DNA from 2 places in the Allobosea sp. NPDC055594 genome. Region 2 is predicted to be linked to the other one. Evidence: predicted binding sites of a transcription regulator. Region 2 holds the regulator's gene; the other holds the start of a gene.
The links. Region 2 encodes PhoB, which activates phosphate uptake and scavenging genes when phosphate is short. Its sites were predicted from a motif close to TGTCATNNANCTGTCAT; they were not measured.
Positions count from the first base shown of each region.

Region 1: olsB (l-ornithine N(alpha)-acyltransferase) is a predicted target of PhoB. The motif match lies at 5,532-5,548, and genes of this name have one in related genera.

Region 1 is NZ_JBSHIO010000011.1:98,936-110,576, reverse strand. Features, by position in the region: gene ACWGRX_RS20585 (TRAP transporter permease) at 1-1,621, shown strand, start outside; gene ACWGRX_RS20580 (YifB family Mg chelatase-like AAA ATPase) at 1,696-3,234, shown strand; gene ACWGRX_RS20575 (ATP-binding protein) at 3,364-5,454, shown strand; gene olsB (l-ornithine N(alpha)-acyltransferase) at 5,711-6,574, shown strand; gene ACWGRX_RS20565 (SDR family oxidoreductase) at 6,582-7,448, opposite strand; gene queG (tRNA epoxyqueuosine(34) reductase QueG) at 7,445-8,683, opposite strand; gene ACWGRX_RS20555 (glutathione S-transferase family protein) at 8,581-9,273, opposite strand; gene ACWGRX_RS20550 (undecaprenyl-diphosphate phosphatase) at 9,517-10,314, shown strand; gene nth (endonuclease III) at 10,322-11,023, opposite strand; gene ACWGRX_RS20540 (DUF2244 domain-containing protein) at 11,044-11,583, shown strand; gene ACWGRX_RS20535 (hypothetical protein) at 11,589-11,641, shown strand, end outside.
Region 2 is NZ_JBSHIO010000004.1:333,591-345,231, forward strand. Features, by position in the region: tRNA gene ACWGRX_RS11100 (tRNA-Gly) at 1-74, opposite strand, end outside; gene ACWGRX_RS11105 (hypothetical protein) at 189-485, opposite strand; gene ACWGRX_RS11110 (2'-deoxycytidine 5'-triphosphate deaminase) at 837-2,009, opposite strand; gene apaG (Co2+/Mg2+ efflux protein ApaG) at 2,224-2,616, shown strand; gene argE (acetylornithine deacetylase) at 2,613-3,791, shown strand; gene ACWGRX_RS11125 (Hsp33 family molecular chaperone) at 3,901-4,905, opposite strand; gene argF (ornithine carbamoyltransferase) at 4,905-5,834, opposite strand; gene ACWGRX_RS11135 (aspartate aminotransferase family protein) at 5,837-7,057, opposite strand; gene ACWGRX_RS11140 (GcrA family cell cycle regulator) at 7,598-8,152, shown strand; gene ACWGRX_RS11145 (NUDIX hydrolase) at 8,223-8,663, shown strand; gene ACWGRX_RS11150 (YnfA family protein) at 8,660-9,007, shown strand; gene phoB (phosphate regulon transcriptional regulator PhoB) at 9,055-9,753, opposite strand; gene phoU (phosphate signaling complex protein PhoU) at 9,783-10,505, opposite strand; gene pstB (phosphate ABC transporter ATP-binding protein PstB) at 10,544-11,350, opposite strand; gene pstA (phosphate ABC transporter permease PstA) at 11,375-11,641, opposite strand, start outside.

The DNA of each region.
Region 1 (11,641 bases), on a different contig from region 2:
CTGGTCGAACCTCGTCAACCATCTCTATTTGACCAGCCAGGGCGTCTATGGCGTCGCGCTCGGCGTCGTCGCGACCTATGTCTTCCATTTCGTGCTGTTCGGCGTGCTGGCGACGCGGGTTGGGCTCGGCCGGCTCTTCCTCGGCGTCGCGGCGGCGGTGGCAGGGCGTTTCGCCGGCGGGCCGGCCAAGGTCTCGATCTTCGGCTCGGCCCTGTTCGGCATGATCTCGGGCTCCTCGGTCGCCAACACCGTCACGGTCGGCTCGCTGACCATCCCGATGATGATCCGGCTCGGCTATCAGCGGCACTTCGCGGCCGCGGTCGAATCGACTGCGGCGACGGGTGGGCAGATCACCCCGCCGATCATGGGCGCGGCCGCCTTCCTGATGGTCGAGTTCCTCAACCTGCCCTATGCGACGATCGTCATCGCGGCGATCATTCCCGCCTGCATGCACTTCTTCGGCGTGCTGATGCAGGTGCATTTCGAGGCCAAGCGCAATGGCATGCGCGGCATGACCGATGCCGAGGCGCCGAATCTGCGGGAGGTCTTCGCCCGCGACTGGCCGACGCTGGCGCCGCTCTTCGGCCTGATCGTCGTGCTCTTCACCGGCTACACCCCCTATCTCGCCGCCTTCTGGGGCATCACCGGCTGCATGCTGGTCGGCCTCGCGCATTACCGCGCCGGTGCCGCGCTCGTCTTCGCCCTGGCGATCGGCGTGGCGGCGCCGACCGAGTTCCTGCGCGTGCCCGGCGTCAATCTTGGCCTGACCCTGGCTGCCTTCGCCGTCATGTTCCATGGCGTGCTGCTGCGCTCGGAAGAAGGCCGCAGACGCGTCAACGACATGGTCGACGCCTTCGTGCTCGGTGCCAAATACGCCATCGGCGTCGGCGCGGCGGCGGCGACCGTCGGCATCATCGTTGGCGTGGTCACGCTGACCGGCGTCGGCTTCAAGATCTCCTGGATCGTCACCTCGCTGGCCGATCAATGGGCCAATGGCTTGCTCGGCTTGGTGCCGTTCCTGCCCTTCGACATAAAGAGCGCGACTCTGTTCTTCACGCTGCTGCTGACCGGCGTGGTCTGCATCCTGCTCGGCTGCGGCGTGCCGACCACGGCGAACTACATCATCATGGTGACGGTGGCGGCGCCGGCGCTCGGCATGCTCGGCGTCAACCCGCTCGTGGCGCATTTCTTCGTGTTCTATTACGGGGTGCTCGCCGATGTGACGCCGCCGGTCGCGATCGCCGCCTATGCCGGCGCGAGCATGGCCGGCGCCGATCCGTTCAAGACCGGCAATACCGCCTTCCGGTTGGCGCTCGGCAAGGTGCTGGTGCCCTTCGTCTTCGTGTTCTCGCCCTCCATGCTGATCATGGCGCCGGGCTTCACCTGGACGGAGCTGATCGGCTCGACCGCCTCCTGCTTCGCCAGCATCACGCTGCTTTCGGCCGCCTTCGCCGGCTGGCTTCTGGCGCCATTGGCGATATGGGAGCGCTGGCTCCTCGCGCTCGCCGCCTTGCCGATGATCCTGGCGACGCCGATGAGCGTCGGCGCCGGTCTCGCCATCGCCGCGCCAGTGCTGCTGCGGCAGCTGCTGGCGCGCAGGGCGGCGGTCGCTCCAGCTTGATAGTTCCCGGTATGTTCTTGCAACCTTGACGCGATTCCACTAGCTTCACGGTGCGGGAACTGGGGTGGCGCGAAATGGTGACGCGGGTCGCGACGGTGGCGTTCGAGGGCATCGAGGCGCGCGCCGTCGACGTTCAGGTCCAGGTCACGCCTGGCGGCGTCGCCTTCATCCTGGTCGGCCTGCCCGACAAGGCGGTGGGCGAGAGCAAGGAGCGCGTTCGCGCCGCCCTGATCGCCTCCGGCCTTGCGCTGCCGGCCAAGCGCATCACGGTGAATCTCGCTCCGGCCGACCTGCCCAAGGAAGGCAGCCATTACGATCTGCCGATCGCGCTCGGCGTCATGGCGGCGATCGGCGCCATCCCGGCCGACGCGCTCGCCGGCTACACGGTACTCGGCGAGCTCGCCCTCGATGGCTCGATCAGCCCGGTCGCGGGCGTGCTGCCGGCGGCGATCGCCGCCGATGCCCGCGGCCAGGGCCTGATCTGTCCGGCAGCCTCGGGGGCGGAGGCGGCCTGGGCGGCGCAGGATCTCGACATCCTCGCGCCGCGCTCGCTGATCCAGCTCGCCAATCATTTCAAGGGCACGCAGGTGATGGCGCGGCCACAGCCTTCCGTCGCGCGTCAGAGCGGTCCGCTGCCGGATCTCGCCGAGATCAAGGGCCAGGAAAGCGCCAAGCGCGTGCTCGAGATCGCCGCTGCCGGCGGGCACAATCTGCTGATGAACGGCCCACCCGGAGCCGGCAAGTCGATGCTGGCGAGCCGACTGCCCTCGATCCTGCCGCCGCTCAACCCGCGCGAACTGCTTGAGCTCTCGATGGTGCTCTCCGTCGCCGGACAGCTGGCCGACGGGGCGCTGACCGACCGGCGGCCGTTTCGGGCGCCGCATCATTCGGCCTCGATGGCGGCGCTGGTCGGCGGCGGCATCAAGGCGACGCCGGGTGAAGTTTCGCTCGCCCATCATGGCGTGCTCTTTCTCGACGAATTGCCGGAGTTCCAGCCGCAGGCGCTCGACGCGCTGCGCCAGCCCATGGAGACCGGCGAGGTGCTGATCTCGCGGGCCAATCACCGGGCCGTCTACCCGGCGCGCTTCCAGCTGGTCGCGGCGATGAATCCCTGTCGCTGCGGCAGGGCGACGGAGCCCGGCTATGCCTGCCGGCGCCAGCCGAACGAGCGCTGCATGGCGCAATACCAGGCCGGCATCTCCGGCCCGATGCTCGATCGGATCGACATCACCATCGACGTGCCGCCGGTCACCGCCTCCGATCTGATCCTGCCAGCGGCGGCGGAAGGTTCTGTCGAGGTGGCGCGGCGGGTCGCGCAGGCGCGAGCGCGGCAGGTCGCGCGTTTCGAGCGGCTTGGTCTCGCCGGCGTCACGACCAATGCCGGCTGCCCCTCATCGGCGCTCGACGAGGTCGCCCGCCCGGATGCAGCCGGGCTTGCCCTGTTGCGCAATGCGGCCGAGGCGATGCGGCTGACCGCGCGCGGCTATCATCGCGTGCTCAAGGTGGCACGCACGCTCGCCGATCTCGACGGCGAGGAGCAGCTCGGGCGCATCCATCTCGCCGAGGCGCTATCCTATCGCTCGCGCATCGATCAGGCAGCGCAGGCGGCGTAGGTTCGGGGCGTTCCTGCCGGAGGAGGCCCGCAGATCCATGCCGGGAGGTTAACAAGATCATTCAAATCACGACGCCATGGCCGCAGTGCTGCGAACCTTTCCTCAATCTCGGCGTGCTATGACAGGACCATGGAGCTCTGGCCTTCCCCGCCTGTCCTCATTGCGATCGCGACCTCGCTGCTCGCCGCGCTTTGCGGCCTGGCGACGTTCTGGCTGCTGCGCGAGCGCGGCCGCGTCCTGCGGCAGGCGACTTCGATCGCCGGCGATGTCGAGCGCCTGAACGACCGGCTCTGGGAACTCGCCGACAGCGAGGAGCGCTACCGCAGTCTGATCGAGGCGCAGGGTGATCTCATTGTCCGCCGCAGCGAGGGGCGGATCGTCTATGCCAACGGCGCCTATGCGGCCTTGCTCGGTCTTGCCGAAGGGCAGGTCGTCGGCAGCCTGCGCATGCCGCAGGTCCGGGTCACGCGGCCGGTTCAGGCGCTGGCCGACGGCGCCCGCGTCTTCGACGAATGCATCGAGACCGCCGACGGCGAGCGCTGGATCGCCTGGGTCGAGACGGTCGTGCCTGTCGTGGTCGGTCAGGCCGTGCTGCAGCGGGTCGGTCGTGACATCAGCGCCCGCATGGCGGGCGAGCGCGCGCTGGAGGAGGCGCGCAGCCGGGCGGAGGAAGCCAGCGCCGCCAAATCGCGCTTCCTCGCAACCGTCAGCCATGAGTTCCGTACGCCGCTCAACGGCATTCTCGGCATGGCCGATCTCCTTGGCGACACAAGGCTCGACCCGGAGCAGGCGACCTATGTGCGCGCCCTGCGGACCTCGGGCGAGGCGCTGCTCGGCCTGGTCGACGGCATCCTCGACTTCGCCAAGGTCGAGGCCGGCAAGCTCGAACTCGTCGACGAACCCTTCGATCTTGCCCTGCTGGTCGAGGACGTCACCGAACTGATGGCGCCGCGCGCCCAGGCCAAGGGCATCGAGGTCTCGGCGCTGCTCGCCGCCGACCTGCCGGCGCTCATCCGCGGCGATGCCGAGCGCCTGCGCCAGATCCTGCTGAATCTGATCGGCAATGCCGTGAAGTTCACCGAACGGGGCGGCGTCGGCATCCGGGCGGAGCGTGACGGCGAGGCGATCCTCGTCGCGGTCGCCGATACCGGGCCGGGCATCCCGGCCGAGCGCCTGGAGAGCATTTTCGAGGAGTTCGAGCAGGTCGAGACCCCGAACATGTCGACTTCCGGCGGGACCGGTCTCGGCCTTGCGATCGCACGTCGACTCGCGCTGGCGATGGGCGGGACGATCTCCGTCGAAAGCCCGGCAGGGCAGGGCGCCATCTTCCGGCTTCGCCTGCCGCTTCGGGCCGCTGCCGGAGCGGCGGCTGCCGACCCGGGACTCGACTGGTCGGGCAAGCGCCTGCTGATCGCCAGCGGCACGCCTTTCAGTGCCGGCCATCTCGCCGAGCAGGCACGGCGCCGCGGCGCCGAGGTGTTGCTGGCCGCCGATCGGCAGGCGGCGCTCGCCTGCCTGCGGGAGGCGGGTTCGCTGACGGCGCTGCTCGTCGACCGGGCGCTGCCGGGTGGCGATGTCGAAGGTCTGGCGGCGGCGGCCCGGCAGGCCGGTGTCTCCGAGATCGTCATCATGCTCTCGCCGGCCGAGCGGCGCGGCTATGGCTCTCCCTTCGCAGCCGGCTTCACCGGCTTCCTGGTCAAGCCGGTGCGCGGGCGCTCGCTGCAGCAACGCTTTGAGGGAGACAGGCACCCGGCCGTTTCCGCCGAGGTGGAGAGTGCTGCGCCGCCGCCGGCGGTCGGGGCCGGCCTGCACGTGCTGGTGGCCGAGGACAACGAGATCAATGCCCTGCTGGCGACGCGGACGCTGGAGCGCCTCGGTTGCGTGCCGGTCTGGGCGCGCGATGGCGGCGAGGCGGTTCGCCTGGTCGAGGCGGCGCTGGCCGGGCAGCGGCCCGCCTTTGCCCTCGCCTTGCTGGATATCCGCATGCCGGAGCTCGACGGCATCGCCGTGGCGCGGCGCATTCGAGCGGAAGAGCAGGCGCGTGGTGCCGCGCGTCTGCCGCTTCTGGCCGTGACCGCGAACACCTCGCAGGAGGATCGGCGCGCGGCGCTCGCAGGCGGGATGGATGATTGCCTGGCTAAGCCGCTTTCGCGCGATGCCTTGCGGGTCTGGGTGGAAAGGCTTGCCGGCGCGGCAAAGACCGCCGCGCGCTCCGCCTGAGGCTGTCCGCCGCGGATCGCCATGCCTGAAGGGGCTCGCCATCGCGCGGCCGATCGGCTATCTCTTGGTCATATCTCTGTCGTAGTTCTGTCGCGATCCCGTAAGACGTTCGGCGCAGTGGTGTCATGCGCCTGGCCGAGGCCTCACAGGGATAAGACCGCAAATGGCGTTCGACGTTCTCCTAGGTCTCAGACAGCCGGCAAAGCAGAAGCTGGGAGCCTTGTCGCAGCGCCCGCGCTTCTCGCCCTTCGGGCTGATGGTCGGCGCCGGGCCGCGCGGCGTCTTCGCCTATCCGGGGCCCGACGCGCTGTCCGGAACGCTCGGGCGCTCCGGCTCGCTCGAGGTTCGTCTGGCCCGTGGCCCGCGCGAGATCTGGCGGGCGCAGCGCCTGCGCTACCGCGTCTTCTATCAGGAGATGTCGGCCAAGCCCGATGTCGTCTCGCGGATGTTCCGGCGCGATGCCGACCGGTTCGATGCTTCCTGCGACCATCTCCTGGTCATCGACCACGCTGCGCGCGGCCGCTTCGGTGGCATCAAGCCCAAGGTCGTCGGCACCTACCGGCTGATGCGCGAGCAGGCCGCCTGGCGGCTCGGCGGCTTCTACAGCCAGTCGGAATTCGACATCGAGCCGATGATCGCGCGCCATCCCGAGCTGCGCTTCCTCGAGCTCGGCCGCTCCTGCGTGCTCAAGCCCTATCGCACCAAGAAGACGGTCGAGCTGCTCTGGCACGGCATCTGGGCCTATGTCCGCCATCACCGCATCGATGCGATGTTCGGTTGCGCCAGCTTCGACGGTACGGAGCCGGACCTGTTGGCGCTGCCGCTCTCCTTCCTGCACCACCACGCCACGGCGCAGGGTGAATGGCGCGTCACCGCCAAGCCGGAGCGCCATGTCGCCATGGACCGGCTGCCGGCCGGCATGATCGACGCCAAGGCGGCGCTGAAGAGCCTGCCGCCGCTGGTGAAGGGCTATCTGCGCCTCGGCGCCCGCTTCGGCGCCGGGGCCGTGATCGACCGGCAGTTCGGCACGACCGATGTGCTGGTGATCGTGCCGGTTACCGCGATCGACCAGCGCTATCTCGACTATCTCGGTGGCGAGGGCGAGCGCTACGCCGCCTGAGCCTGCGCTATTCGCCGCTCGCGGCGAGGTCGCGCAGCGCCTGCCGGTAGTCCGGATAGCGGAAGGCGTAGCCGAGCTCGCGTTTCACCAGGGCGTTCGAGACCCGCTTGTTCTCGCTGTAGAAGCTCGCCGCCATCGGCGAGAGCTTGCTTGCGTCGAAGGGCGTTTCCGGCGGTGGCGCCAGCCCGACGAGTTCGGCGGCGAAGCTGATCACGTCCTGCGGCGGCGCCGGCTCGTCATCGGTGACATTGTAGACCGCACCAGGCTGCGGCTTGCCCAGCGAGGCCAGCAGCACGCCGGCGATGTCGTCGACATGGATGCGGTTGAAGACCTGGCCGGGCTTGATCAGCCGGTTGGCGGTGCCGGCGCGCAATTTGGTGATGGCGTTGCGGCCCGGCCCGTAAATGCCGGAGAGGCGGAAGATCTGCACCGGTTTACCGCTGCGCTCGCCGAGCGCGAGCCAATCGCGCTCGATTTCGAGGCGCTGGCGCGAGCGCCGGTTGGTCGGACGTGCCTCGGCAGTCTCGTCGATCCAGGCGCCGCCATGATCGCCATAGATGCCGATCGTCGAGAGATAGCCGATCCAGCGCAGATTGGGGACGGCTGCGAGCTTGTCGGCCAGCGTCCGCAGCACCGGATCACCGTCTTCGTCGGGCTGGACCGAGACGAGCAGGGCATCGGCTTCCGCCAGCGCGGCGGCCAGCGGCGATGACACGGCGAAGCCGCCGAAGACGAGCGTGCGCAGGCCGTCCCGACTCAGGCTCGCGGCCTTCTCGGCCGAACGCACCGTGCCGGTGACCTCCCAGCCCTGTGCCAGCGCGGCGCGCGCGAAGAAACCGGCGGAATAGCCGAGACCGAGGATGACGAGCTTCATGCGGGTTCCAGCTTTCCGAGATCGGGATGCGTCCATTCGGCCCTGACGTCGGCATCGGGCTCGCAGGCAAGCCTGGCCGGCGCGAGTGCCGCTGCCCGCGCCGGGACGAGCCGCAGCAGCGCCCAGGCCGCCATCGCCCGCACCAGGGGTGAGGGATCGTCGAGCAGCGCTTCCGCGCTTGCAGCGAGAGTCGGCTCGCCGCTGTTGCCGATCGCGATCAGCACATTGCGGATGAAGCGGTCGCGGCCGGTGCGCTTCATCGGCGTGCCGGCGAAGAGCTTGCGGAAGGCGGCGTCGTCGAGCGCCGCGAGCTCGGCGAGCGGCAGGGCCTCGAGCTCCTGTTTGAGCGCGAGGCGGGTTTCCTTTGCCGCCTGCGCGAACTTGTTCCAGGGGCAGACGGCGAGGCAGTCGTCGCAGCCGAAGATGCGGTTGCCGATGCCTTCGCGGAATTCGGTGCCGATATGGCCCTGATGCTCGATCGTCAGATAGGCGATGCAGCGCCGCGCATCGAGCTGGTAGGGGGCGGGGAAGGCGGCGGTCGGGCAGATGTCGAGACAGCGCGTGCAGGAGCCGCAATGGTCGTGCTCGGGCGCGTCAGGCGGCAGTTCGGCGGTGGTGTAGATTGCCCCGAGAAAGAGCCAGGAGCCGTGGGTGCGCGAGACCAGCACGGTGTGCTTGCCCTGCCAGCCGAGTCCGGCGGCCTGTGCCAACGGCTTCTCCATCACCGGTGCGGTGTCGACGAAGACCTTGACGTCGACCTCGCCGCGCGCTGCCAGCACGCCGGCGACGCTCTTCAGCTTGCCCTTGATGACGTCGTGATAGTCGCGCCTTCGGGCATAGAGCGAGATCGCGCCGCGGTCGCGCTGCCCCAGAACCGCCAGCGGGTCGCCTTCGCCCGCATAGCTCATGCCGAGCATCACGACGGAGCGGGCCTCGGGCCAGAGCACGCCCGGCGCGGCGCGTTCGGCGGTGCGCTCGGTCATCCAGGCCATGTCGCCATGATTGCCGGCGTCGAGCCAGCCGGCGAGGCGCGCCGGCGCCTGCGGGATCGAATCGACCGAGGCGACGCGCACGGCAGAGAAGCCTTCGCTTTCCGCCCGGGCCAGCACGACTTTCTTGAGCTTCTCGCCGCTCAGAAGTCCAGATCGTCGTAATGGGCCGACGGCGCCATGCCCGGAATCCGGTCGCTGAGCAGCGGCCGGAAGCTCGGTCTGGACTTGATCATGGCGTACCATGCGCGGGCGGCCTCGTCCTCTTCCCAGGGCACGTCGCCGAGATAGTCGACGCAGGAGAGATGCGCCGCGGCGGCGAGATCGGCATAGCTCAGAACCGGGCCCGCGAGCCAGTTCCGCTTCGCCGTCAGCCAGGCGATATAGCGCAGATGATAGCGGACATTGCCGCGGGCGGCACGGATCGCGCTCATTTCTGGCGGGCCGCCGCCTTCGTCGCGGCTCATGAAGCGCTTCATCACCTTTTCCAGCACGAGCGGCGCGGTGATTTCCTCGTTGAACTTGATGTTGAACCAGTCGAGCAGCCGGCGCACCTCGATGCGCTCGCCGGGGCCCTCCGGCAGCAGCCGGCGCTCGCCGAGGGCCAGGCCGCGCGTCTCGTCGAGATATTCGGCGATGGGTCCGGGGCCGGGGATGACGAGCCTGCTATCCTCGCGCAGCACCGGTGTCGTCCCGGCCGGATTGAGCTCGAGGAATTCGCGGCGGCGCTCCCATATCCGCTCCTCGACCATCGCGGCGTCGAGGCCGAATTCGCCCAGCACCAGCCGGACGAAGCGCGAATGCGGGCAGAGCGGATAATGGTGAAGGGTTGCCATCGGTCGCTTGAAACGGAGAATTGGGCTGGAAATGCGGCCTGAAGCGCGGTCGCGGGCCTTGCGGAGGCAAAATCCGTATAGGCTCGGCTGCGGTGGCTAACAACCCGGCTATCGGGCATGCGGCGGATTCGGCGCGTTTCCTTCGCCAATTGGTAACCAATTCGCAAAGAGCCTGCGCCATAGCTTTAACGCCCGCGGCGCCGCTTGGTTGCGTCGCGCCTGCCGGCTGAGAAGGACCTTCCGATGAGTGACCTGTTGGTGGCCGCCATTCTCGGCGTCGTCGAGGGGCTGACCGAATTTCTACCGGTCTCCTCGACCGGGCATCTCTTGCTGCTCGGCCATTTCCTCGGCTTCGAATCCAAGGGTAAATCCTTCGAGATCCTGGTCCAGCTCGGCGCGATCCTGGCGATCCTGCTGGTCTATTTCCATCGGCTGCTCGACATCGCCCGGCGCCTGCGCACCGACCCGGCGGCGCGCCGCTTCGTCATCGGCGTGCTCGTCGCCTTCCTGCCGGCGGCGGTGATCGGCGCGCTCGCCCATGGCTTCATCAAGGGCGTGCTGTTCAACCCCTTCCTGGTCTGCACCACCCTGATCGCCGGCGGGCTGGTCCTGCTCGTCGTCGACGAAATGGAACTCGAGGTGAAGCACCACGACGCCACGGCTTTCCCGCTGACGATGTATTTCAAGATCGGCCTGATCCAGTGCCTCGCCATGATCCCGGGCGTCTCGCGCTCGGGCTCGACCATCGTCGGCGCCATGCTGCTCGGCGCCGACAAGCGTGCCGCGGCCGAGTTCTCCTTCTTCCTGGCCATGCCGACCATGGCTGGCGCCTTCGCCTATGATCTGATGAAGAACTACAAGGATCTCACCGCCAGCGACACGCTGCTGATCGGCATCGGCTTCGTCACCGCCTTCCTCTCGGCGCTGATCGTCGTTCGCTCCTTCCTCGATTTCGTCTCGAAGCGCGGCTTCACGCCCTTCGCCTGGTGGCGGATCGTGGTCGGCTCGGCCGGGCTTGCCGGGCTCTGGGTCTTCGGCTGAGGCGCGCTCAGGCGATCCGCTTGTCCGCGGAGTCGCAGAGATCGGCGACGATGCAGCTCTCGCAGGCCGGGCGCAGGGCCTTGCAGGTATAGCGCCCGTGCAGGATCAGCCAGTGATGGGCATGCCGGCCGAACTCGGCCGGGATCGCCTTCTCCAGCCCGAGCTCGACCTGCAGCACGTTCTTGCCAGGCGCGATGCGCAGGCGGTTGGCGACGCGGAAGACATGGGTGTCGACGGCGTGGGTGATCTCGCCGAAGGCGATGTTGAGCACGACATTGGCGGTCTTGCGGCCGACGCCGGGTAGGCTCTCCAACGCCTCGCGCGAGGTCGGCACGGCGCTGCCGAAGTCGGCGATCAGCCTTTCGCAGAGCGCGATGACGTTCTTCGCCTTGGTGCGGTAGAGCCCGATCGTCTTGACTAGCTCACGCACCTGATCCTCGCCGAGCGCCAGCATCTTTTCGGGCGTGTCGGCGAGTTCGAACAGCCGCTTCGTCGCCTTGTTGACGCCGACATCGGTCGCCTGCGCCGAGAGCAGAACCGCGACGAGCAGCGTGAAGGCGTTGACATAGTCGAGCTCGCCCTTCGGCTCCGGCCGGGCCGTTCGGAAACGCGTGAAAATCTCGCGGATCTCGGCAGCGTTTCGGGCTTTGGGGACGGCAGGCTGTCGGCGCGTGGGTGCGCGCGTCTTGCCACTGTTCGGCGGGCTCATCGCGGCGTTATACTGTGCGTATGAGCCTGAGCAAGCCCGCCCCTGAGAGCGCCGCCGCAGCCGCCGGTATCGTTGCGGAAAGGCCGGTCTTCGACGCCACCATCACGCCCCATCGCTCGCTCGGCGCGGATGGGTTCCGGCTGGTGATGACGCTGGTCTGCCTGACGAGCCTCGTGACCTCCGTGCCTTTCCTGCTGCTCGGGGCCTGGCCGGTGGCCGGCTTCTTCGGTCTCGACATCCTGGCGCTGTTCATCGCCTTCAAGGTCAATTTCAAGGCCGCGCGCGCCTTCGAGCGCATCGTGGTGACGCCGCTCGAAGTCCTGCTGCGCCAGGTTTCGCATCGCGGCAAGGAGGCGATCTGGCGCTCCAACCCGGCCTGGACCCGCCTCGAGCGTGAAGACGACGAGGATTACGGGCTGCTGCGGCTGGCGCTGGTCTCGCGCGGCCGCAAGGTGCCGGTCGCCGCGGCGTTGTCGCCGCAAGAGCGCGAAGGCTTCGCGTCGGCGCTCTCCGCCGCGCTGGCCAAAGCCCGGCGCGGCCCCGATTTCGAGCCCGCCTGACGCGCATGGCCGCGACGATCATTCCGCTGATCGCGCTGGCCGTCATCATCTTCGTGCT
Region 2 (11,641 bases):
GGAGCGGGCGATCGGGATCGAACCGACGACATTCAGCTTGGGAAGCTGACGTTCTACCACTGAACTACGCCCGCGCGCCCGTCGATATAGCCGGGCCTATGTGCCGGCCGCAAGCGGGCAGGCACAACATTCTCGACATTTGCGAGAGGCAGGCGCGCCGGACGATCCGACACGCCTGCATGACGGGCTTACCAGCAGCCGTAATAGCCGCAGCCGTAATAGCCGTAATGGCGGCGCGACGAGGCGGCGATGACCGCGCCGCCGACGGCGCCGGCGACGACGCCGGCCGCGACCGCGTTGCTGGCCTGGGCGTTGGAGCGGCGGAAGCTCTGGAAGACGTCGCTGCGGCAGCGCTCGAAAGCGCGCGTGCCGGGACGATGGCCGGCATCGAGGCAGACGGTGTCGGCCTCGGCCGCCGATTGCTCGACAGTCTGGCAACCGGCGAGCCCGGCCGCGAGAACGCCGGCGATGATGAGCGCGCGCATGAGAAAATCCTTCCTCTGTAAATAGATGGCCACGAAAGCCATGGAGCGGGTGGGCCTTAGAAACGCCCCCGCCGGTGACACGGACATGAACGCGCCGCCGATCGCAGACCGACGTCGCAGGCGGTACTTGGCGCCATTTGACACGAAATCGCCATTTTGTCGCCAGCGCGCCCGCGGATCGGACAGGAGATCGGGATTCGCAGCTAACACACGATTGGGCCGGCCGTGCAGGGGAGCGGCCATTTTCGTCAGAACCGCGGCACGTCCCAACGGACGCGAACCCGCGATCCCTCTCCTTATCGAGGCATCACACCCCTCCGAAAAGCGGAGCCCACTTTTCGGTCCGCCGCTCTAGCTGCGGAAATGCTTGGAGAGCTTCAGGGCCTGGCCCTGGTAATTCGAGGTGCCGATCTCGCCATAGAGCGCATCGGGCTCGGCCGCCATCTTCTCGAAGGCGAGCCGGCCGACGACCTGGCCGTCCTCCAGCACGAAGGGCACCTCATGGCTGCGCACTTCGAGCACGCCGCGGCTTCCGGGCGCGCCATCGGCGCCGACGCCGAAGCCGGGATCGAAGAAGCCGGCATAGTGGACCCGGAACTCGCCCATGCTCGGATCGATCGGCGCCATCTCGGCAGCAAAGCCCGCCGGGATGTGCAGGCGCTCCTTCGAGGCGAGGATGTAGAACTGGTGGGGATCGAGGATCAGGCGCTTGCGGCCCTTGGTGTAGAGCGGCGTCCAGAAATCCTCGACGGCGTACTGGCCGACGCGATCGACATCGATCACATCGGTGAAGCGCTGGGCCTGGTAGCCGATGATCTCGTCATCGCTGGCGCCGGCGAGATGGATGCGAAAGACGAGGCCGTTGCGGATCGTCGCTGGTCCGTCGACCAGCGGCGTGCGCTCATGGACGAGACGCAGATCCCGGTCCGAAACCCGAAAGCCCGAGGCCTCCTCCTGGCCCCCGCCACGGCGGCGGAAGCGGAGCTGGTTGAGCCGGCTGCCCTTGCGAACCTTGATGGAGAAGCTCGACGGCGAGATCTCGGCGTAGAGCTTGCCGGAATACCCGCCGGCGACGCTGTCGAAGACCTCGCTGCGGTCGGCGATCAGCCGCGTGAAGACGTCGAGCCGCCCGGTCGAACTCTTCGGATTGGCGAAGGCCGAGATCGTCGCCGGCAGGTCGACAAGTGACTCCATCAACTCGACGACATAGACGCAGTTCTTCTCGAGGATGGCGCCGTTCTCGAGCGAGACCTCGTCCTGGGCGAGATCCTCGAGCACCTGCTCGACGCTCTTGTTCAGCCCGGGCAGGAAGCTGGCGCGAACGCGATAGGCCTTGTCGCCGAGGCGCAGATCGAGGCTCGCCGGCTGGTACTGGCTCTCGGCGATCACCCCCGAGATCGAGCGCACCATGCCGCGGCCGACGAGGGTGCGGATGTCCTGGCGCGGCAAGACGCCGGACTTGCCGCTGAGCGAGGCGGAGGCCGGCTCCACGAGCTCGGTCGGCATGTCGGAGGATGTCACCATTGGACCGAACCTCTAAACAGGCGGCGATCATACAGCAAGCCCGCCGCCTTCGCGCCTGCGAGACCATTTTCGCGCCAGTTGTCCACGCCGGAAACGCGCCGGCGCAGCGCCGAGCCCGCGCTTCGCGCTTGAGCCGGGAGCCGGCTCCGGGGCATAACGACTGAACGATATCCGGCGGGAGAAGACCGCGCCTGCGGGCACGGAGCCTCAGATCATGTACCAGGCCGAAACCCATGGCGTGCGGGTCACCGTCTCGCCGAGATTCATGGAGGCGGAGTCGACGCCGGCGCAGGGCCGCTATTTCTGGGCCTATACGATCGAGATCGTGAACCTCTCCGACCATGCCATGCAATTGATGACGCGGCACTGGGTGATCACCGATGGCCGCGGCGAGGTCCATGAAGTCCGTGGCGAGGGCGTCGTCGGCAAGCAGCCGGTCCTGCAGCCCGGCGAGAGCTTCAGCTACACCTCCGGCTGCCCGCTGATGACGCCCGACGGCAGCATGAGCGGCTCCTATGCCATGCTCGGCGATGACGGCACGACCCTAGAGGTCGCAGTGCCGCTGTTTCCGCTCGATTCACCTTATGTGAAGAAGGTCCTGCATTGAACGCCTCCGCACGTCCGACCGGGCAGCGCTACCAGCCGCTCGACATGCTCGCCCGGCTAGTCGCCTTCGATACGGTCAGCCACAAATCCAACCTGCCGCTGATCGACTTCGTCGAGGATTATCTGTCCGGCTGGGGTGTCGCCTCGACCCGGTTCCCGAACGCGACCGGCGACAAGGCCGCGCTGTTCGCGACGATCGGCCCGCAGGATCGCGGCGGCGTGCTGCTCTCGGGCCATACCGACGTGGTGCCGGTCGAGGGCCAGGCCTGGTCGCGCGATCCCTTCACCCTGCATGTCGAGAACGGCCGGGCGTATGGCCGCGGCGCCGTCGACATGAAGGGTTTTGTCGCGCTGGCGCTCGCACTGGTACCGGACTTCCTGGCGGCCGGGCTCAAGACGCCGATCCACCTGTTCTTCTCCTATGACGAGGAGGTCACCTGCCTCGGCGTCGTCGACGGCATCGCGGAGATGGGCAAGAGCCTGCCGCGGCCGCGCGCCGTCCTCGTCGGCGAGCCGACCTCGCTCGACATCGCCGATGCGCATAAGGGCATCCGCACCTTCTTCACCGGGATCACCGGCTTCGCCGCGCATTCGTCCAAGCCGCATCTCGGCGCCAGCGCCGTGCATGCCGGCACGCGGCTGGCGGCCGAACTGGTGCGCCTCGCCGATGAGCGCGAGACGCAGATCGACGAGAGCGGCCGCTTCGATCCGCCCTATGACACGATCCATGTCGGCAAGTTCCAGGGCGGCATCGCCCGCAACATCCTGGCCGATCGCTGCGATCTGTCCTGGGAAGTCCGCACCCTGCCCGGCTCCGATCCGGAGGCGGTGCCGGCGCGCTTCGCCGCCCTGTCGCAGGAGGTGCTCGCCCGGATGCGGAAGACCGCGCCGAGCGCTGCGATCGAGACGGTGATGAGCTCGGACGTCCCCGGCCTCGCGCCCGATCCCGGCTCGGAAGCCGAGACGCTGGCGATGCGGCTCGCCGGCCGCAACAGCACGATCGCCGTCGCCTATGCCACCGAGGCCGGGCATTTCCAGCGCGCCGGCCTGCCGACCGTGGTCTGCGGGCCCGGCTCGATCGACCAGGCGCATCAGCCGGACGAGTACATCACGCTGGAGCAATTCTCGGCCGGCGAGGCCTTCATGCGCCGGCTGATGGAGCAGTGCCGGGCGTAAGCGATGCCGTCATGGTCGGGCTTGCCCCGACCATCCTCGTCTTTGCTTCACTGATCGAATACGGCGTTCAAGGCGTGGCTGCTCGCCACGAGGGCGAGCATGACGCTTTCTATTGTCCCGCCGCGATCTCCGCCTCGACCTCGGCCGGGTCGAAGCCGTAGCGTCGCGAGCAGAACTCGCAGGTGACGACCAGCGAGCCGTCATCGGCGATCATCGCCTTGCGGTCCTCGAGCGGGAAGCCTCTGAGCATGCCGAGCACGCGCTCGCGCGAGCAGCGGCAGGCGTCACGCACCGGAATCGGCTCGAAGACATGGGCGCCGCGCTCGTGGAATAGCCGGTAGAGCAGCCGCTCGCTCTCCAGCGTCGGGTCGAGCAGCTCATGGTCCTCGATCGTGCCGACCAGCGAACGCGTCTCGGCCCAGGCATCGTCGGCAATGCCGTCATGATCGCCGCCCGCCAGGATCTCGTGCCCCTCCGGCGCATCGCCGGGCGAGAGCTCGGCGGCGCGCATCCGGTCCGGCGAGTTCGGCATGAACTGAACGATCAGCCCGCCGGCACGCCAGGCGAGTCCGCCGCCGGTCAGGACCGAGCCGACGCCGAGCCGGATCCGGGTCGGAATCTGCTCGGACTGGCGGAAATACTGGTGGCCCGCCTCTTCCAGGCTCTGGCCGTCGAGCGCGACGACGCCCTGATAGCGCGTCGCTTCCGAGCCCTGGTCGACGGTCATGGCGAGATGGCCGCGGCCAAGCAGCTCGCCGGTCGAAACGGCTCCGGCATCGATCGCCTGCGCCAGCCGGTCGGCATCGTAATGCGCCATGGCGCGATAGCTGTCCGGCGCGTTGAAGTCGACGACCAGCATCGAGATCGGCCCGTCGCTCTTGGTCTGGAGCTGGAAACGCCCCTCCGATTTCAGGGTCGTGCCGAGCATCACGGTCAGCGCCGCAGCCTCGCCGAGCACCCGCGCGACGGGCTCGGGATAGCGATGGCGGTCGAGGATCTGGTCGAGCGAGAGCCCGAGCCTGACGACACGGCCACGGATGTCGAGCGCCGGCACCGCATAGGGCAGAACCCGGTCGTCCGGCGCCGCAGCACCGACGGCAGCGTTCTCGGCCATCACGTCGCCACCGCGCCGAAGCACCAGGCCAGAATGCCCTTCTGGGCATGCAGCCGATTCTCGGCCTCGTCGAACACTGCCGATTGCGGACCGTCCATCACCGCGTCTGTGACTTCCTCGCCGCGCGATGCCGGCAGGCAATGCATGAAGATCGCATCCTTCCCGGCGCGGCCGAGCAGGCGCTCGTCGACCTGATAGGGACGCAACAGGTTGTGGCGCGTGCCTTCCTCGTCGCCCATCGAGACCCAGCAATCGGTGATGACGCAATCAGCGCCTTCGACGGCGGCCTCGGGTCGGTTGGTCAGGGAGAGCTTGGCGCCCTGCTTGCGGGCCCAGTCGATCAGCGCGGGCGGCGGCGCCAGTTCCTCGGGCGTCGCGATGGCGAGCTCGAAATCGAGCCGGCCGGCGGCGTGCACCCAGGAGGTCAGGACATTGTTGGTGTCGCCGGTCCAGGCGATGCGCTTGCCCTTGATCGGCCCCTTGCGCTCCTCGAAGGTCATGACGTCGGCCATGACCTGACAGGGATGCTGGCGCTTGGTCAGGCCGTTGATCACCGGGACGGTCGCGTATTTCGCCATTTCGACCACGGAATCATGGTCGAGCATGCGGATCATGATCGCGTCGACATAGCGCGAGAGCACCCGCGCCGTGTCGGCGATGGTCTCGCGCTCGCCGAGCTCGATCTCCTGGCCGGTCACCATCATCGGCGAGCCGCCGAGCTCGCGGATGCCGACATCGAAGGAGACGCGGGTGCGCAGCGAGGGCTGCTCGAAGATCATGGCGATGACCTTGCCCTCGAGCAGGCGATCGCCCGCAGCGGCCGGGGTGCGGCGCCGCGCCTTGATCTCGTTGCCGGCGCGCAGGATCGCCTGCAGCTGCTCGCTGGAGAAATCGGACAGGTCGAGGAAGTGACGCACTGGAGTCCCCATACTCATTCCGCCGCCGGCCGGGCCAGCGTCGCCTCGACGGCGCCGGCCGCCTTGTCGAGCCGCGCGAGCGCCTCGCCGACCTCGGCATCGCCGATGATCAGCGGCGGCAACAGGCGCACGACATTGTCGCCGGCGGCGACGACGAGCAGGCCGGCGGCGCGCGCCTCGGCGACAAAATCGGTGTTCGGGGTGCGCAGCTTGAGGCCGAGCATCAGGCCCTGGCCGCGGATCTCCTCGATCACGTCGGGATGCTTGTCCTTGAGCTCGGCGAGCGACTGCTTCAGCCGCAGGCTGATCTGGGCGACGTGCTCGATGAAGCCGGGCTCGAGAATGACGTCGAGCACGGCGTTGCCGACCGCCATGGCCAGCGGATTGCCGCCGAAGGTGGTGCCATGCGTGCCGAGCACCATGCCGGCCGCCGCCGCCTCGGTGGCAAGGCAGGCGCCCATCGGAAAGCCACCGCCGATGCCCTTGGCGATCGACATGATGTCGGGCGCGACGCCGTTGTGCTCATAGGCGAAGAACTTGCCGGTACGGCCGACGCCGGTCTGGATCTCGTCGAAGATCAGGAGCAGGCCGTGCTCGTCGCAGAGCTGGCGCAGCAGCTTGAGGAAGCGCATCGGCACCGAGCGCAGGCCGCCCTCGCCCTGGATCGGCTCGATCATCAGCGCCGCGGTCTCCGGCGTGATCGCCGCGCGCAGCGCCGCCTCGTCGTCGAAGGGCACCTGATCGAAGCCGTCGACCTTCGGGCCGAAGCCGTCGATGTATTTCTGCTGGCCGCCGGCAGCGATGGTCGCCAGCGTGCGGCCGTGGAAGGCGCCCTCGAAAGTGACGATGCGGTAGCGCTCGGGATGGCCCTGCGCCGCATGGTACTTGCGCGCCATCTTGATCGCGCATTCGTTCGCCTCGGCGCCCGAATTGGTGAAGAAGACGCGCTCGGCGAAGGTCGCCTCGCAGAGCCGGCGGGCGAGCTTCTCGCCGTCCGGCATCGCGTAGAGATTGGAGGTATGCCAGATGCGCTGGGCCTGCTCGGTCAGCGCCTTGACCAGATGCGGATGGGCGTGGCCGAGCGCGTTGACGGCGATGCCGGCGCCGAAATCGAGATAGCGCTGGCCATCGGCGGTGATCGCCCAGGCACCTTCGCCGCGCTCGAAGGCGACGGGTGCGCGCGCATAGGTCGGCAGCAGAACGGAGGCATTGGCGGAAACGGAAGCGGAGCTCATGGAGCGAGGTCCTCGCGACGGAACGTAACGGAAAGCGCTGGGCGCCGGAGTGTGAAGCGGTGGTTCGGGGCGCGGCGGCGATCTGCCAGCACGATGCGACCCCGCGGCGACGTTATCGTCGCAGGCCTTTCCCGTTTTCTCGTCGCGCCGTCAGCCGCATCGCTCGAAAGTCCGGATCGCTCAAAACATAAGCGCCGCCCCAAGGGCGGCCGCATTGAGAAGACTATGCAAAAGCGGTCCGGCACTGTCAATTCCGGCCGGGCGCCGCAGCGTTGCCAAATAGACTCACCTGACTGCGGGATCGAAGCTTTGTCTGGGGAAAAGACGATTTCCGATTCGGCGACTCTTGTGGCCGAGTCAAGCCATCTTGTATGGTCGGCCTCGTCAGATACGACATCTCGTGCGGCGTCTCCAGTATCGTCAGTTCCGAGCGTAGCGGTTTCCGTTCTTCGACGGGCGCTGCCGATATCGGATTCCGCCATGATCTTTTCCTATGCGTCGCCGGGCTATGGCGAGGCATGACGAAGACAGGTGAAATCGATGAGCGAAGCTGGAGCCTGGACCGACGAACGCGTCGAACTGCTCAAGAAGCTCTGGAATGACGGACTGAGCGCCAGCCAGATCGCCGGCGAACTCGGCAGCGTCACCCGCAATGCTGTCATCGGCAAGGTCCACCGCCTCGGCCTTTCGGGCCGCGCCAAGAATCCCGGCTCGGCCGCGCCGCGCCCGCGCAAGCCGACGACGCGTCCGCCGGCCCATCCGATGGCGAGCCCTGCCGCCGCGAGCGGCGGCATGACCCGCGGCAACACGGCGCTCGCCCCGCAATTCGTCCCGGAGATCGAGGCGGAACCGGAAGCGGAGCACGTCCCGGCGGCCCCGGCCGAGGAGGTGGTGATCCCGTTCTCCGAGCGCGTCACCATCATGGACCTGCGCGAATATATGTGCCGCTGGCCGATGGGCGACCCGACCTCGCCGGAATTCCGCTTCTGCGGCGGCCGCTCGCTGACCGGCATGCCCTATTGCGGCTATCATGCCCGCATCGCCTACCAGCCGGCGGCCGACCGGCGCCGCGACCGCAGCAAGGTGCGCGCCTGACCCGGCACCCCTGTGTAGAAGAATTGAAGCCGGCCCTCGGGCCGGCTTTTCCATTGGTGGAGAGACGCCGATGCGCACCGCAGAACGTCCCGCGCCCGTCGAATATGCCTGCGCCCTGACGATCCGGGGCGGAGACATCCTGCTCGGACTGAGAGCCCCGCATCGCCGCAACAGACCGTCCTGCTGGGACACGATCGGCGGGCATGTCGAGCCCGACGAGACGATCGAGCAGGCACTGAGACGCGAATTGCAGGAGGAGATCGGTATCGAGCCGACCAGCTTCACGCGCTTGACCACCATCGAGACGACCGAGAGCGACGGCGTCACCCCGGCTCTGTGGCATCTGTTCGCGGTGACCGGCTGGGTGGGCGAAGCCCGGATCAGCAATGACGAGCACAGCGAGATCCGCTGGTTCGACCTCGCCGAGGCCCGCGAGCTGTCGCCGCTCGCCTCGGAAGCCTACCGTCCGGTCTTCGCCCGGCTCGCGGCCAGCTTCGCCGCAGCGCCATGACCAGTTTCGCGATCTATCTGGGGGCCGCGCTGGCCGAGATCGCCGGCTGCTTCTCGTTCTGGGCCTGGCTCAAGCTCGGCAAATCGGCCTGGTGGCTGCTGCCGGGGCTTCTGGCGCTGGCGCTCTTCGCCTGGCTCTTGACGCTGATCGACAGCGCCGCCGCCGGCCGGGCCTTCGCCGCCTATGGCGGGGTCTACATCGTCGCGTCGCTGGGCTGGATGTGGCTGGTCGAGAAGGTGCCGCCGGACCGTTTCGACCTCACGGGCGCAGCCCTTTGCCTCGCCGGCGCAGCGGTGATCGTCGCCGCGCCACGCGGAGCGTCGAACCTCCAGCCCTCATCCTGAGGAGCGATCGCAGATTGCGTCTCGAAGGATGAGGGCAGACTTGGCGCTCAGCTTCGCGCGAACGTCTCGTCGAAGGCGTAGCCGGCGCCGCGCACGGTGCGTAGCGGGTCCTTGGCGTCGTCGGGGGTGATCGCCTTGCGCAGGCGCCCGACATGGACGTCAACGGTGCGCTCGTCGATATAGACGTCGCGGCCCCAGACGGCGTCGAGCAGCTGGGCCCGCGAATAGACCCGGCCCGGGGCCTGCATCAGGAATTCGAGCAGGCGGAACTCGGTCGGACCGAGATGCAATTCGGCGCCTGCCCGGCGCACCCGCCGCGTCGTCCGGTCGAGCTCGAGATCGCCGGCGGTCAGCATGCCGACGACATGGCCGGGCTTGACCCGACGCAGCAGCGCCTGGATGCGGGCGATCAGCTCGGGCAGTGAGAACGGCTTGACCACATAGTCGTCGGCGCCGGTGGCGAGGCCGCGCACCCGCTCGGTCTCCTCGCCGCGCGCCGTCAGCATGATGATCGGCACCCGCTCCGTGTCGCGCCGGGCGCGCAGGCGCCGGCAGAGCTCGATGCCGGAAAGGCCGGGCAGCATCCAGTCGAGCAGGACGAGGTCAGGGGTATGGTCGCGCAAATGCAGCTCGGCATCGTCGCCGCGCGCGACGGTGTCGACCTCGAAGCCCTCGGCCTCGAGATTATAGCGGAGCAGCAGGGTCAGCGGCTCCTCATCCTCGACGATCAGGATGCGTGCAGGCATGTCGAGCCTCCGCTCAGGCGCCCATCCGCTCAGCCATTGGCCGCGGGCAGGTCGACCAGGATGTTGGTGGTGTCGAGCTTGGGCCGGCTCTCCTCCACCGACTGGCCGGTGATCAGGTAATGGATCGTCTCGGCGATGTTGGTGGTGTGATCGCCGATGCGCTCGACGTTCTTGGCGCAGAACAGAAGATGCGTGCAGAAGGTGATGTTGCGCGGATCTTCCATCATATAGGTCAGGAGCTCGCGGAAGAGCGAGGTGTAGAGCGCGTCGATCTCGTCGTCGCGGCGCCAGACCTCCATCGCCTTTTGCTCGTTGCTGGCGGCATAGGCGTCGAGCACGTCCTTGAGCTGCGCCTGGACCAGGCGGCTCATATGCTCGAGCCCGACCACGGCGCGGTGCGGCGGCGAGAACTGGCCGGAGATCGCGACCGCGCGCTTGGCGATGTTCTTGGCGAGGTCGCCGACGCGCTCGATGTCGGCGGCGATGCGGATCGCCGAGATCAGCTCGCGCAGGTCGTTGGCGAGCGGCTGGCGCCGGGCGATGGTCAGCACCGCCTTCTCCTCGACATCGCGCTGGAGGTTGTCGAGCCGCTGGTCGGCGGTGATGACCTTCTGGGCCAGCGCCGTGTCGCGGCGCACCAGCGCCACGGTGGAGTCGCCGAGCATGCGCTCGGACATGCCGCCCATCTCGGCCAGGCTGCGGCGCAGTCCTTCGAGGTCGGCATCATAGGAGCGGACGATATGGTCGGACATCGGGGCGAATCCTTCGAGGGCGAGCGGAACGGCAGGGCTCAGCCGAAGCGGCCGGTGACGTAGTCCTGCGTCTGCTTCTTGTTGGGGTTCATGAAGATAGTGTTGGTCGCGTCGAACTCGACGACCTCGCCGAGATACATGAAGGCGGTGTACTGCGAGACGCGCGCCGCCTGCTGCATGTTGTGGGTGACGATGACGATGGTGAAGTCGCTCTTCAGCTGCTCCAGCAGGTCCTCGATCTTGCCGGTCGAGATCGGGTCGAGGGCCGAGGTCGGCTCGTCGAACAGGATCACCTCGGGCTTCTGGGCGATGGTGCGGGCGATGCACAGGCGCTGCTGCTGGCCGCCGGAGAGCCCCATGCCGGAGCTCTTCAGCTTGTCCTTGACCTCGTCCCACAGGGCGGAGCGGCGCAGCGCGCCCTCGACGCGGTCGTCGAGCTCCGATTTCGGCGGCTTCTCGTAGAGGCGGATGCCGAAGGCGACGTTGTCGTAGATCGACATCGGGAAGGGCGTCGGCTTCTGGAAGACCATGCCGATGCGCGAGCGCAGCTCGTTGACGTCGACATCGTTGGAGATGACGTTGCGGCCGTCGAGCAGGACCTCGCCGGTGGCGCGCTGCTCCGGATAGAGCGAGTAGATCCGGTTGAAGATGCGCAGCAGGGTCGACTTGCCGCAGCCGGAGGGGCCGATCAGCGCGGTGACGTGGCGGTCACGGAAGCTGAGATTGACGTTCTTCAGCGCCTTGTGCTCGCCATAGTAGAAATCGAGGTTCTTCACCGCGATCCGGATCGGCGCCTGGGCGTCGAGGACCTGCGGGCTGAGTTCCAGGGTCGAGAGCATCGACATGTTCCTTCCGATCGGACGTGGTGCTCACTTGCCGCCGCGCACGATGCGCCGGGCGATAAGCGAGAGCAAAAGGATCGAGACGGTGATGATCAGCGAACCGGCCCAGGCGAGCTGCTGCCAGTTCTCGTAAGGGGCCGAGGCGAACTGATAGATCGTCACCGGCAGGTTGGAGACGCCGCCGACGAGGGTCGGCGAGAACCAGAAATTATTGTTCAGCGCGGTGAAGAGCAGCGGCGCCGTCTCGCCGGCGATGCGCGCCAGCGCCAGCAGGATGCCGGTGACCATGCCGGA